3 regions of the Vibrio sp. KUL80 genome follow, and region 3 is predicted to be linked to each of the others. Evidence: predicted binding sites of a transcription regulator. Region 3 holds the regulator's gene; each other region holds the start of a gene.

Region 1 (3,283 bases), 320 kb from region 3:
TCACTTCTGTGCCTTTAACAAGCTGCAATGTCTGCAACTTGAACAAATTTTTAGCCGTAGCCGTCTTACCCTTAGAGACGATCTCGATATCTTCTGAGTATTTTTTTGCTTCTTTAACGAACTGCGCTGCCGGCCTTGTGTGTAAGCCGCTCTCTGCTGTGATCAATGCGTTTTTCTTATACATGGGGTACATCTCCTCGTTATTCGATTGATTCGCTTCTGAGGTTGTTTGTACCGAACAAGCGGTTTGAAATCTGTGACGAAGAAGTAAAGTTGCTAATAGGTAAGAAAGTATCAGTACAAAATGAGAGGGGGTTAACGTTATCTGTATGATTGTAAAGAGGAAAGAGTGTGCGACAAGGGGCGGGCGAATAGTAAGGGAGCGAACTCCCTTACTCAATAAGATTACTTTTTAGCGGTATGGAATTGCTCACAAGCAATCATAGTATTCTCAATCAGACTCGCTACCGTCATTGGGCCAACACCACCAGGAACTGGAGTAATGAAGCTCGCGTTTTCTTTTGCTACATCGTACTCAACGTCGCCAACCAAGGTACCATTTTCCAAACGGTTGATACCTACATCAACCACAACAGCGCCTTTCTTGATCCAGTGACCAGGAACAAAGTTTGGTTTACCCACTGCGACAACGACCACGTCAGCTTGGCGTACATGGCTTTCGAGGTCTTTAGTGAATCGGTGGCATGTGGTCGTTGTGCAGCCAGCCAGTAATAGCTCTAGCGTCATAGGGCGACCAACAATGTTCGATGCACCCACAATCACAGCGTGTTTACCACGAAGTTGAATGTTGTAACGATCAAGGAGAGTGATAATGCCTTTCGGTGTGCACGATCGTAGCTTAGGAATGCGCTGCGCTAGTCGACCCACATTATAAGGGTGGAAGCCATCGACATCTTTTTCTGGAATGATGCGCTCTAGTACATGCGTCGTGTCGATACCTGCAGGCAATGGTAGCTGTACCAAGATACCATCGACTTCAGGGTCATTATTCAGTTCGTCAACAAGGCTCAGAAGCTGTTCTTCTGTTGCGCTAGCAGGCAAGTCATACGACTTAGACACAAAACCAACTTCTTCACACGCACGGCGTTTGCTACCCACATAAACTTGCGAGGCTGGGTCTTCACCCACTAATACAACCGCTAACCCCGGCGCTCGAAGCCCTGCATCCGTTCTCGCTTTAACACGAGCGGCAACTTCTGAGCGTACAGTTTGAGAAATGAGTTTCCCATCAATGTTTTGAGCAGACATAATTTTCCTTGAGAAAGTTAATTGACTGTTATTTTTGTGTGCATTGTCCCAGAAAACTATTTCAAAAGCTACAACGCAAACGTTTGCATCGGTGGGTTTTTCGTCTTTTTCTGATATGTTGATTTTTTTTTGGGCGTTTAAACCGCTCTAGGCAATAAAGCCATTGATTTACCTCTCCTAACTCGTATAATCCTTTCCCTGTAGCGCGCCCTTAGCTCAGCTGGATAGAGCACGTCCCTTCTAAGGATGTGGTCGTAGGTTCGAATCCTACAGGGCGTGCCATTCTCTCCCTCTTTATTCTCTTTTAGACTTTCTCAAGTCGACCTCATTACTAGTTCAAAACAGAGCTACTATCGCGTATTTGTCGTTTAGTCTTCGTACGTTGGTCTGAATCCTATTGTTTTAAGAACTGATTAGCATCTTCTGACAATATCAATGTTTCACCGTTATAGTTGAAATGATATAACATAATAATTGTTGTGATTATCTTAGTGCTTACATGACAGCACTGCTCTAATTTCAAGAGATTCATTCTATGCGGCGCAATTTTTCTTTACTGCTCCTTGTGCTTTTCTCTGTCTCCTCTCACTCACACCCACATTCATGGATCGGCAATGAACTGAAGGTAAACGGTGACGGCACTGAAGTGGAGAGTTTGACGATGACGTGGACCTTTGACCCATTCTCAAGTGCGTATGCGCTTGATGGGGATTTCTCGGTTTTTGATAATGAGGAGAGTGCTCACAAAGAAGCGTTAAGATTGATGCGGAATCTGTTGAATACTCACTACTTTACCTATTTGTATGCGGACAACGCACCTCTTAAGTTTCGACTTCCCGAAGTGTATTCGCTGAGCAGGCAAGGGCGGCGAATGGTGCTGAACTTTACCCTGCCGTTATCAAGAAACGTAGATTTGACCAAAGAAGAGTTGGATATCCAAGTGTTTGATAACACTTATTACATCGATATTTCTTGGCAAAATAGATCGACTATTTCTTTAGGAGAAACCCTCAATCCACACTGTCAATATGAGTTAATCACACCAACACCTTCGCAAGACATTATTGATTATGCCATGTCGCTTGGGGTAGATGATGTTGGTGATGATGATCTCGGTAGCCACTTTAGCCAAAGAGTGAGTCTGTCCTGTGGATCGTAGCTTTAAGCAGCGTTGGGGATTTTTTGTTGCTGTCACACTGGCACTGATTGTGGTGGTCAGTGTTGTGAACGAGCTGAATGTTATCAGGCAGTACCTAGTCACTACTCAAAGAACGTTGCTTTCAGGCCTATCTGACTATTTCGATCTTATTGATACAGGCGACAGAACGGCTCTAGTACTGACGTGTTTGTTTACTTTTGTGTACGGTTTTGTTCATTCCCTTGGTCCAGGGCATGGAAAAAGCGCAGTAGTTTTTCTTGTATCAGCAGAGTCGATCAGCAAGTCAAAGATTGTCGGGACTTGCTTGCTACTTAATGTGATGCAAGGTGTGGTCACTGCTGGCGTCGTAATTGCCGCGAACCAAGTATTATCGTTAGGCTATCGGCAGTCACTCGGCTACGTATCTTCAATCAATCAATGGGTTGGCGTTGCCATGATGTTATTTGGTGGGTACTTACTCGTATTGCTCATCGTGGCATTGATAAAGCAGTGGCTTCGCTCTAATGCGAAGGAGGCCACCAGTACGCCTAGCGAACAGTCGTCACGAGTAGGGCTTTTCTTGTATGGACTTAGACCGTGCACCAGCACGTCGCTCATCGCGCTATTTACGTTGCTTTGGTTTGATTGGAGCTTGGCCGCAGCACTTGTTGTTTGCAGTTTTTTAGGAAGCTTTCTCGCTTTAGTCGTCGTGGTCTTTACCAGTCGCAAAGTGCTGGATTACTCCTCTGAGCGTTTTTCTGTATCGACACAAGCTCCGCAGCGCTGTTTCTGGCGCTATGCAGGCAAACGAGTTTTGCTGGCGACATTTTATTTACTGGTAGGATGGGTATTTTGGACCACGGGTCATCTGCAGAT
Region 2 (3,283 bases), 1.5 Mb from region 3:
GCACTAGACCGCCACGACTTACACCGATAATGCCTTTCCACTGTTCCGCTGGCATTTGACGCTCAGCGAGTTGACGGCAATATGCGTGCATATTGTCCCAAGTGATGATGAATTTGTTAGCCATAATAATAACCTAATTAAACCGTATTCGAGACTTAAGCAGCCACAATGTACTTGATGACAAAGATTGCAGACATTACCCAAACACTCATGGATACGTCGCGACCTTTACCACTCAGTGCTTTAATAGCAGCATAAGCGATGAAGCCAAGTGAGATACCTTCTGCAATTGAGAATGTGAAAGGCATCAGCAAACAAGTCACAACAACCGGCGCCGCTTCAGTAATGTCTCTCCAGTCAATACCGACTAGACCTGACATCATTAGAATTGCTACATAGAATAGCGCACCCGCAGTTGCGTAAGCTGGGATCATACCCGCCAAAGGCGAGAAGAATAATGCAAGTACAAACAAAATGCCAACAACGACTGCAGTCAGACCAGTACGACCACCTGCTGCAACACCAGCAGTACTTTCTACATAAGAAGTAGTGTTTGATGTACCTAGTAGCGCACCTACTGATGTTGCTGTTGAGTCAGCCAGTAGTGCTTTATTTAGACGTGGAATTTTGCCATCTTTACCGATAAGGTCAGCTTTTTGCGCTACACCAACTAGCGTGCCCGCCGTGTCGAACAAGTCAACAAACAGGAAAGCAAACACAACAGAAATCATACCGATCTCGAACACTGCCGAGAAATCAAGCTGCATGAACGTTGGCGCGATGCTTGGTGGTGTAGACATGATGCCGCCCCACTGAACGTCACCAAAAATCAGACCAAGACCCGTTACTGCTAGAATCGCAATCATTACCGCACCTTTCACGCCACGGTGAACAAGAGCAATAGTAATGAAGAAGCCAACAGCCGCTAGTGTTGCAGGAAGAGAAGTGATGTGACCTAGAGACACAAGTGTCGCTGGGTTATCAACCACAATACCGGCGTTTTTCAGCGCGATAAGCGCTAGGAACAAACCGATACCTGCTGAGATACCCGTTCGAAGCGACATTGGAATCGAGTTAATGATCCACTCACGGATCTTAAACACGCTCAAAAGAATGAACAAGATACCAGAGCAGAATACTGCTGCCAGTGCCACTTGCCATGTGTAACCCATACCCAGTACTACTGCGTAGGTAAAGAAAGCATTCAGGCCCATGCCTGGTGCTTGTGCGATTGGGTAGTTTGCTACAAAACCCATAATGAAACAGCCGATAGCAGCTGCCAAACAGGTTGCAACAAATACTGCGCCGCGATCCATGCCTGCGTCAGCAAGAATTGCTGGGTTAACAAAAATAATGTAAGCCATCGTCAGGAACGTAGTGATACCTGCGATAATCTCAGTGCGCACTGTTGTGCCGTTTTCACTGAGCTTGAACAGCCTTTCGAGCATAATCGAATCCCTAAAAGTGTAAAAAGTAAACGGTTGCGTAAACGATTGGCGCGAATTATAAGGTTATCAAAACGCAAATTCCAGCTAGAATTTTCACTCTAAACAGCGAATTATCCTCTTGATATGAAACTTATATGGTAACGATCACTAACAATTTGAAATAGTTACCGAGAAAGCGCCCCTTTCCATCATAGCGACTAACCAAGACAACTGCGCAAAAAGTAGCCACACTTTTTGAGATAAAGACGGCATTTCACGGAAAAAAGGCAAAAAAAACGCCACTCATATGAGTGGCGGTAGAATAATTTGGTCATCAATTGGGGTATGTAACCAACTATAAATTCTTCAAAATAGGGGGAAAACGTATCGCTTATCTACCGTAGTAGACGTTGTACGCGAAGTCTTTTGTATATACGTTTTGATTCGTCCAAAACATCGCGCTTGCTAAACCTTTCATAACATCACCTTCTAACAAAACAAATAGTGGAAAAACGTTGCTTTGAGTCTCGGTTCCTTGGAGGCGATAAATCGGGCTCTGTCCGTGAGCATTGTGTTGATTCTTTCAACTGGTGAAAAGAATACCATATCGGATTAAAATTACAACAATAAAGACGATCAAAGTCACAAATATTTCTTTTAACCTACCAAAAACTGCAATTTCTGTAATTTTATTACGGATATTAATATCATTAGTATGCATTGGCGCACACTATGCTAGTCACGAAAATTGACATGACCCATTACATTATCTCTTCGGTTTCACTACTAGATGTTTACAACTAGTGGTATCCTTTGCTTTGTCTTTAATAAGCTAGAAATCCAGATGTTCACACCGTGAATTTAAACATCTGACGAAGAACAACCTAGCAAAGCCCGAATAAAGGAGAGTTCTGTGTCTGAATTCCACTCTGAAATCAGTAAGTTGTCACCAGCCCCAGTATGGCAATTTTTCGACAAAATCTGCTCAATCCCTCATCCATCAAAACATGAAGAAGCACTAGCACAGTACATTATTGGCTGGGCAAAAGAGCAAGGTCTTGATGTTAAGCGTGACACAACGGGTAACGTATTCATCAAAAAGCCAGCAACAGCTGGTATGGAAAACAAGAAAGGTGTGGTTCTACAAGCCCACATCGATATGGTTCCTCAGAAAAACGAAGATACCGATCACGACTTCACTGTTGATGCTATCCAGCCATACATTGATGGCGAGTGGGTAACGGCAAAGGGCACGACTTTGGGTGCTGATAACGGTATCGGTATGGCTACATGCCTAGCTGTTCTTGCGTCTAACGATATCAAACACGGCCCACTGGAAGTGCTACTAACCATCGACGAAGAAGCAGGCATGACGGGTGCGTTTGGTCTTGAGGCGGGTTGGCTTGAAGGCGATATCCTTTTAAACACTGACTCAGAGCAAGAAGGCGAAGTCTACATGGGCTGTGCTGGTGGTATCGACGCAGCGCTTACCTTTGACATCGCACGTGAATCTGCACCGCAAGGTTATGTTGCTCGCCAACTAACACTAAAAGGCCTAAAAGGCGGTCACTCTGGCTGTGATATCCACACCGGTCGCGGTAACGCAAACAAACTACTAGGTCGCTTCCTAGCGGGTCATGCGAAAGAGCTTGACGCTCGTCTTATCGAGTTCCGCGGCGGCAGCCTTCGCAACGCAATCCCACGCGAAGGTTTCGTTACTCTGGCGCTACCAGAAGAGAACCTAGCTAAGCTAGATGAACTATACAGCTTCTACACTGAGCTATTAAAATCTGAGCTTGGTGCTATTGAGACTGACATCGTGTCATTCAACGAAGCTGCGGATCTCGCTGATGTGT
Region 3 (3,283 bases):
TGATGCCTAAGTAAATGACGACAGCAACCAAAACCAATCCTAGTATCAGCTTCTTGCTCATGACGATATCCTTTTGATGACTCAGTATTAGTGTAGTAGAAAGGATGAGTATGTTTTTCCTTTCAGCTAATACAAAAAAATCAGCCATAAGGCTGATTTTTTCTTGAGATTACCGTAGCTTAATTAATTAAGCGAGCCAGTTCATCTCTTTTAGTCTGAGGAATCACAGACCAATGAGTACCATTTATCGCACCTTCAAGAGCCCATAAAAGCTCTAAACCTACGGTACTTGAATGGGTTCTCTGAATGGCCTTGAAAGCCTCAACCGAACCATGATCCTGAAGTTCAACCACTGATTCAATGCCTGCTTTTTTGAGCATACGCTCAGTGGCAAGGCGAAGATTAGGAAGGTCTTTCAGGCGATTAGGTTTCGCTTCGGATTGTTGCTCTTTCTCAGTTTTCGCGAACTCGAGTGCCTGTTTAGCGTGATCGAGAATACCTTCTTGATCTTGCCAACAGTCTTCAGGTAACGCGAAGTACTTAGTAACAACGGGAAATCCACGCTTTTTATAAACATAAGGCTTGTAACCCAGTTTTTTGAAGGTGGATACGGTCTGACGGTTAGTTCTGATATGTAATTTGTTATTCACTGCTAAGGCAAACATCGTATCATCTACGAAGATGCCAAATCCCCCAAACATGGAGCGAGACTTTACTCTTCCAAGCTGAGCGAATAATTGCATTGAATTTTTTAGTATAGGATTATCCATGCTTTATTCTTTTCTCGGTGTTATTGATTGTGTCACCAGAATCAGGTCCGAGAGTATAGCAATCAGGTGTCAGAGCTCTGTTAGGCATATGCCATAACTGAGCCTTCTCCCCTTGCCATCGGCAACCCCGCTACCTATCAATTAAAAATTGGTTTAGGCCGGAGGCTTTGCGTCCCACCCTTTCAGATGGTTTGCCCTGTGCGTGACATGCATAGAATAAATGAAAACAACATAATCCTATCATTACTCATTTTTAGAAGTGTGATCTTGGTTCAAATAATGACGGATTATTTGTGCCTGTGGGTGCGTAAAAAACTAACAATTGAAAGGTGAAAATTTGAATGAAGTTCAAAAAAAAGTGCCTAGAAAGGCACTTTTGTCAGCATTATGTAAGGTTTTTGACAGAGTCGCGTTCAACAATCTCTGGGTGCATTTCGAAAATGCGCTTTTCATGACCTTTATCTTTGATTCGTTCTAATAGAATCTCAAACGCGTTTTTACCTACACGACGTTTTGGTTGGTGAACCGTCGTTAGTGGTGGCGAGAAGTACTCAGCTAGCTCAATATTATCGTATCCAATGACAGAGATGTCCTCAGGTACGCGCACACCCAGTTGTTGCAGGCGACTCATTAAGCCAAACGCCATTGTGTCGTTGAAACAGAAGATAGCGGTAGGTCGGTCTTCCATTGCTGCGATGCGGTTAGCTGCGATAACGGCTGTATCGCATTCGAAGTTGCCTTCAAGAATACGATCATCTTTCATCTCGATACCTGCCTCAGCAAGGGCACGTTTGTAACCGATGATACGCTCTTGGCACACGGCTTTTTCTAGATGGCCACTCAGGCAGGCAATATCCGTGTGACCTTTTTCGATCAGGAACTTCGTTGCCAGATAACCGCCTTCTTCAGAGTTATCGATGATCTTGTCCGCTTGTGAGCTTTCTGGGCCCCAGTCCATGATAACTTTAGGAATGTCGGCGTGACGCTCAAGCATCTCTAGCAGCTCTTCGGTAAGATCAGAGCACATCACGAGGATGCCATCCACGCGTTTCTCTGCCAGCATGCGAATGTAATCGCGTTGCTTTTCATACACGCCACCAGTGTTACATAGGATCAGCGTGTAGCCTTGGCGGTAGCAGTAGCTCTCAACACCATCGATAACCTCAGAAAAGAACAGGTTAGTGGACTGAGTCACTAACATACCAATGGTTTTCGTTGAGTTACATTTTAAGCTACGTGCAACGGCGCTTGGTGCGTAGTTGAGTTCGTCGACCGCCGCCATCACTTTTTCTTGAGTTGCTTCAGCAACAAAGCGAGTCTTATTAATAACGTGGGATACTGTGGTCGTTGAAACGCCTGCAAGGCGGGCGACATCTTTAATAGTTGCCATAGTGATATCCTATTAGTCGCGGCTTGATAATTAACGTTGGTACCGCTTCAAGTATAGTGGTCTTTGCAAATTTATAACGCTATGTTGTTGTAAACATAGTATTTGGCTGCGAAAACCGAAAGTTGCATGCAAGCCGCGGCGAAAAAAGCTCAGAGCGTAGATTTCAACAGGTATTTTTGGACACAAGTCCGCGTTGAATGCCAATGGCATTTGCATTTAAACGGCGGATTGTAGACTTAGGTTTGGGCGCTGGCAATGACTTATCCAATAAATTTATAACTAAAGCGCAAATTAATTCTCACAGATGTGATGCAAATGATTTGCGCTTTAAGGTTGGCTAGCCTTGCTCACCCTCTAGGTAGGTGTAGTCAAGTTGGCAGAATGCTTCGAGTAGTTTAGCGGCAGCGGCATAAAACCCAAACTCGTCGTGAGTTTGGCATTTCGCAACAAACTGAGGTAGCCATGTCATCAAGTAGTTCTTGATGAACTCTGCTTGCTCGTGCAGCGCATCGTTCATATGTGCCTCCGCTTCAAGCTCATTGGAGCGAATGATTAAGTTGCCTAGAAAATCTAGCTCGATCGCGAGGTGATCCGCTGGCTCATTTAAGTCCTTATTCACTGCCACACTGTGCTTAGCTAACAGGTCAGCCATATCCTGTGCAGGTTGATCATTTAAAAGACCAGACTTACCAATATACATAGAGGCATAAGGCAATGCGCCGTGCTTGTCCGACTTTAAAAATAGATCGCAAAAATCGGCAGAAAGCTCTAATTGTGCGTCTTCTCTGACTTGAAGGCGGTTCAAGGACTCTGTAAAGACCTGAATGGGTTCTTTTAGGGAAGGGTTTTCTCCTAAGCCAGATAAGAAAGAGCGAATTTCAGGGCTGTGGTATTTGTTGAGTTCATCATCAGTGAGCTCGGCAGCGAATAGGCTTGAAAGCCACCAATAGATTTCTGCGCGTTGCTCATTAAATGCTTTGATTTCTTGCATTTGAATAATCTCCAAAAATGATAACCCTATTTTAGCCAATAAAGATGAATAGCAATAACTTGTTGTGTGAAAAATTGAGTTAACTTATGAAAAAATAAGACAAAAATTAATTTCTTTAAGGGTAAGTTAACA

The links. Region 3 encodes PurR, which represses purine synthesis genes. Its sites were predicted from a motif close to TNANGNAAACGTTTNCNTNA; they were not measured.
Region 1: a site for PurR is predicted at 1,341-1,360, ahead of folD (bifunctional methylenetetrahydrofolate dehydrogenase/methenyltetrahydrofolate cyclohydrolase FolD). Genes of this name have one in related genera too.
Region 2: a site for PurR is predicted at 1,470-1,489, ahead of AC6I8U_RS04085 (NCS2 family permease). Genes of this name have one in related genera too.

The regions. Positions count from the first base shown of each region.
Region 1 is NZ_AP045841.1:2,694,752-2,698,034, reverse strand. It holds gene AC6I8U_RS12450 (HPr family phosphocarrier protein) at 1-184, opposite strand, end outside; gene folD (bifunctional methylenetetrahydrofolate dehydrogenase/methenyltetrahydrofolate cyclohydrolase FolD) at 406-1,269, opposite strand; tRNA gene AC6I8U_RS12440 (tRNA-Arg) at 1,475-1,551, shown strand; gene AC6I8U_RS12435 (DUF1007 family protein) at 1,805-2,428, shown strand; gene AC6I8U_RS12430 (hypothetical protein) at 2,418-3,283, shown strand, end outside.
Region 2 is NZ_AP045841.1:893,091-896,373, reverse strand. It holds gene gpt (xanthine phosphoribosyltransferase) at 1-124, opposite strand, end outside; gene AC6I8U_RS04085 (NCS2 family permease) at 156-1,448, opposite strand; gene AC6I8U_RS04080 (aminoacyl-histidine dipeptidase) at 2,341-3,283, shown strand, end outside.
Region 3 is NZ_AP045841.1:2,370,219-2,373,501, reverse strand. It holds gene AC6I8U_RS10915 (TVP38/TMEM64 family protein) at 1-61, opposite strand, end outside; gene AC6I8U_RS10910 (TfoX/Sxy family DNA transformation protein) at 180-770, opposite strand; cyclic di-GMP riboswitch class I at 888-976, opposite strand; gene purR (HTH-type transcriptional repressor PurR) at 1,156-2,160, opposite strand; gene torD (molecular chaperone TorD) at 2,498-3,151, opposite strand.